Regions from separate parts of the Mucilaginibacter sediminis genome, predicted to be linked through region 1. Evidence: riboswitches for the same ligand, from Rfam matches in the RefSeq annotation. Region 1 holds a riboswitch; the other holds the start of a gene.
What was found. Region 1 has a riboswitch for S-adenosylmethionine ahead of metH (methionine synthase). Riboswitches for the same ligand answer to the same signal wherever they lie in the genome.

Region 2: linked by a shared signal. The riboswitch ahead of ACFGVS_RS15380 (peroxiredoxin family protein) and the one ahead of metH (methionine synthase) in region 1 are both predicted to bind S-adenosylmethionine.

What each region holds. Positions count from the first base shown of each region.
Region 1 covers NZ_CP170602.1:4,340,933-4,343,135, reverse strand. Annotated here, with positions in the region: gene metH (methionine synthase) at 1-1,218, opposite strand, end outside; SAM riboswitch class I at 1,376-1,486, opposite strand; gene ACFGVS_RS17720 (Bax inhibitor-1/YccA family protein) at 1,621-2,203, opposite strand, start outside.
Region 2 covers NZ_CP170602.1:3,770,970-3,773,172, forward strand. Annotated here, with positions in the region: gene ACFGVS_RS15370 (DUF4178 domain-containing protein) at 1-163, opposite strand, end outside; gene ACFGVS_RS15375 (S-adenosylmethionine decarboxylase family protein) at 165-518, opposite strand; SAM riboswitch class I at 738-851, shown strand; gene ACFGVS_RS15380 (peroxiredoxin family protein) at 971-1,543, shown strand; gene ACFGVS_RS15385 (SusC/RagA family TonB-linked outer membrane protein) at 1,972-2,203, shown strand, end outside.

The sequences.
Region 1 (2,203 bases):
CGCTTCCGAATCGATCATGCCCTCGTCCATGTTGATGTCGATCACCTGGGCACCGCCTTCTACCTGTTGCAGGGCAACAGCTAAAGCAGCTTCATAATCTTCGGCCAAAATAAGTTTTGAGAACTTTGGCGAACCGGTGATATTGGTACGCTCGCCCACGTTTACAAAAATGCTATCGGGCTTTATGGTAACCGCTTCCAGGCCGCTCAGGCGCAGGTCGGGTTCAATTTGGGGGATAAGTCTTGGGGGGTATTTGGCTGCCTTTTCGGCAATGCATTTGATATGCTCGGGCGTAGTACCACAACAACCACCAACGATATTAACCAACCCGGCTTTAATAAAATCATCAACCTGGTGTGCGGTTTCATGCGCGGTTTCGTCGTACTGGCCAAACTCGTTGGGTAACCCTGCGTTAGGATATGCCGATATAAATACATCAGCCTTTTCAGAAAGTTCGGCCAAATGCGGCCTCATTTCTTTGGCACCCAAAGCGCAGTTTAAACCTACCGATAACAGGTTGGCATGGCGGATAGAATTCCAAAAGGCCTCTACCGTTTGCCCTGATAGGGTACGGCCAGAGGCATCTGTAATAGTGCCCGAGATCATGATAGGCAAATGCTTGCCCGACTCGTGGGCGTATTTATTGATAGCGAACAAGGCCGCCTTGGCGTTCAGGGTATCAAATATAGTTTCAACTAATAATAAATCCGATCCGCCATCAACCAAACCCCGTACCTGGTCATAATAAGCATTGGCCAAATCATCAAAGGTAACGGCACGGTAACCGGGGTCGTTAACATCTGGCGATAAGGACGCTGTACGGTTGGTTGGCCCGATAGCACCTGCTACAAAACGCGGCTTTGATGGATTTTTTTGGTTGTATTCGTCGGCCACTTCGCGGGCAATACGCGCGCCTTCATAACTTAATTCGTAGGCCAACTCTTCCAGCTTGTAATCGGCCAACGAAATAATTTGTGTACTAAAGGTATTGGTCTCGATAATATCGGCACCGGCATCCAGGTACTCGGCATGAATAGCTTTGATGATATCCGGGCGTGTAATATTTAAAAGGTCATTATTCCCCTGCAGGTCACTATGGTGATTCTTAAACCTTTCCCCACGAAAATCCTTTTCGGTAAGCTGGTACCGCTGTATCATGGTACCCATTGCCCCGTCAATTACAAGGATGCGTTTTTCTAATTCTTTTCTAATGTCCATTGTTGTCAGTTGGCAGTAGCCAGTTTGCAGCAGGCAGATGAAAATTACAAATTGTGGTGATTGTTCAAATCAAGAACGAAACACTGCAAAATGCAAACTCAAAACTGCCAACTATAAAAAAAGCTTACATCGAAAAGTCGGGTGTTCAATTGACTTTCGCTTATCTTTCCAGGGGCTGTTTAGCCGGCCGGGTAGAATGTAGCACCTTGTGAAGCACAGGTTGCTAAGACATCGCAGGGTCTAATCCCTCCGTCTTTCTCCATAAGCACTGCAAAGGTGCATAATAAAGCGGTAAAATGCAATAGTTTATATGGCCGGCTATGTGTACGCTAAGTAAATTTATGTGCATAAAAAAAGCTGCCTTTGCGGGGCAGCTTCTAAATAATAAATATTGGTTGCTTATTATCTTCTTCTGCCAAATAAACGCAGGATCATCAGGAAAAGGTTGATGAAATCAAGATACAAGGTTAAGCCGCCCAATAGCGCCATTTTTCCTGCAGAAGCATCGCCATATTCAAGGCCGGCACCAATGCGTTTCAGTTTTTGAACATCATAGGCCGTTAAGCCAACAAATACCGCAATGCCTATATAGCTAATAATGTATTCCAATTGGGTGCTGCCTATAAACATGTTAAGCAACGATGCTATAATTATACCTATCAGCCCCATTATCATCAGTGAGCCAAATTTTGTTAAATCGGTATTTGTAGTATAACCGGCAATTGCCATTATACCAAAAACAAGTGATGCTGTAACAAACACTCCAATTACAGAGCTGGTGGTGTAAATAATGAGAATGTAGCTTAAGCTAACGCCCATTACTGCAGAGAAAGCTACAAATAGCAAGGCCGCAACAGCATATGAAAGGCGCTGAAAGCCAAAAGAAATGATTAAAACAAATGCCAGCGGAGCAAACATTACTAATGTGCCTAAACCTGTATTACGGCCGGTTTCCGGGTCCCTAAGCATTTGATATAAGGCTTGG
Region 2 (2,203 bases), 570 kb from region 1:
CATAAGGCCTGCCCGCATCATTAAAAAGCAGGTAAGACCGGCATTGCGGGCAAACTACAGCCTCACAGCCTATCTGATCATACAAAGTAATACTGTGCTGGCAACCGGGGCAGGTTATTTCGCTCGAAAAAGGGAACGCTTTGGGGTTTAGTGTAGCTGCCATATTACCTTTTTACTTCGTTTTTCTGTATTTCCACGCCTTCAAAAAAAGCGATAACACCCTGGTAAATAGCGCGTGCCTTATCGTCGTTCTGTTTTTGATAGTTGGATAAAAACACATCAAAAGTGGCCATACCATACTCTGGCCAGGTATGGATAGACATATGCGATTCGGTTAAGCAGACCACAGCCGTAAAGCCGCCGCCATCAAAATCGTGGTAAACTTCGCCAACTTTGGTTAGCTGATAGGTATCGATGAGCTGATTAAACAACTGCCTGCAGGCCGCACTTGATTGTAACAGGTTAGGTTTATCGGTACTGAATTCAGATAATAAATGTAATCCGGGTTTATAAGGCATCAAGGTTATTCATTTTCGGGAATAAATATATAAAAATTATTTGATGGGAATATGGGCGAGGCGAAAAACAAGTATGGCGGAGCCTCGCCGGGGTGAGTCGTGACTAGCGTTCAAAACCGGCGTTCCCCCCTTCCCATTTCATGACAATTAAATTATATAATGTCTATGTATTTAGTAGATATATATTATACATTTGCATCATCAAACAGTTCTTTAATTTAATTATCAAGAAAGACGGAGGGAAAGGCCCTATGATGTCTTAGCAACCTGTAAGCCCAATTGTTATAAAGGTGCTAATTCCTGTCCGCTATTAATTCGCGGAAAAGATAATGTATGTTACGTTACCGGCAGCTTTATAGCTGCACTCATCATATCGTTATCGTCCAAATTTCTTGTTTAATTAAGTTTCAGCGCTTTTAATCCTGCATTAAATGCAGTTAAAAATTTACGTTATGAAAATTAAACAGCTACTCATCACCTGCTCATTATTAATAAGCGGCTATTTGGCCGGGGCGCAAACCGTAACGCCGGCTCCCCTACCCGTATCAACTGATCGCGGTTATATCGTTAAAACCGGCGATCAGGCTCCCGACGATTTTAAACTGGTGCTTGCCGATGGCACCCAAACTTCATTAAAACAGCTTCGGGGTAAGGTAGTTATCCTACAATTTACCGCCAGCTGGTGTAGCGTATGCCGCCAGGAAATGCCCCACCTTGAAAAAGATGTATGGCAGGCCTATAAAAACAAAGGCCTGGTACTTATCGGGGTCGACAGGGATGAGCCGCTTGAAAAAGTGCAGCATTTTCAGCAGGAAATGAATATCAGCTACCCGCTGGCGCTTGATCCTGGTGCTGATATTTTTGGTCGATTTGCCAACAAAAAAAGTGGTGTAACCCGCAACGTGGTTATTGATAAAGACGGCAAAATTGTATACCTCACCCGCCTTTATGATACCCAGGAGTTTGCATCGATGCTAAAAGTAGTTGATGCATTGGTGAACAATAAAACTGCATCTGTAAACTAAAGCTTAAAGCAGAATGCTAAAAGCTAAATTGATTTAGGTTCATCAAATCTGTTTGTGATGTTAATTACCCGGCAATCGATGTTCAGGACACTCTTAATATTAAATTGCCCAAACTACTATCTATATATCAAATTGTTATGAAAACAACAAGAACACCTTTTCCAAGCGTATTCCCTGCCAGTAAATTCGTACCGTTCTTCTCCGCTTCTGTTTACCTGTATATGCAGGGTATGCGTTGTTGCTGTTAAATAACAGCAACGGTTATTAGCCCTGGGTCCCCTGCTGCAGCTGGCCGCCTCTGCTTATAACCAATACAATCAACAATCATTTACCGGTACTATAAATTCAACAGCGGGCATTGCTATGCCCAAAATATTGTTGGCTGGCTTTGCTGTACTGGCAATAAAAACTATTAATCATTAACTATCATGTTAAAAAACTACAAATTTTTACTGGCAATCCTGTTGCCTTTTTTTCTCATCCAAACAGTTGCAGCGCAATCTGTTAAAATAAGCGGTACGGTAACCGCTAAATCCGATGGCTTGCCCCTACCCGGTGTAAGTGTAGCTGTTAAAGGCACCACCAATGGTGCACAAACCGACACCAACGGCAAATTCAGCCTGAACGCCAATATTAACGATGTGCTTAAAGTGTCCTATC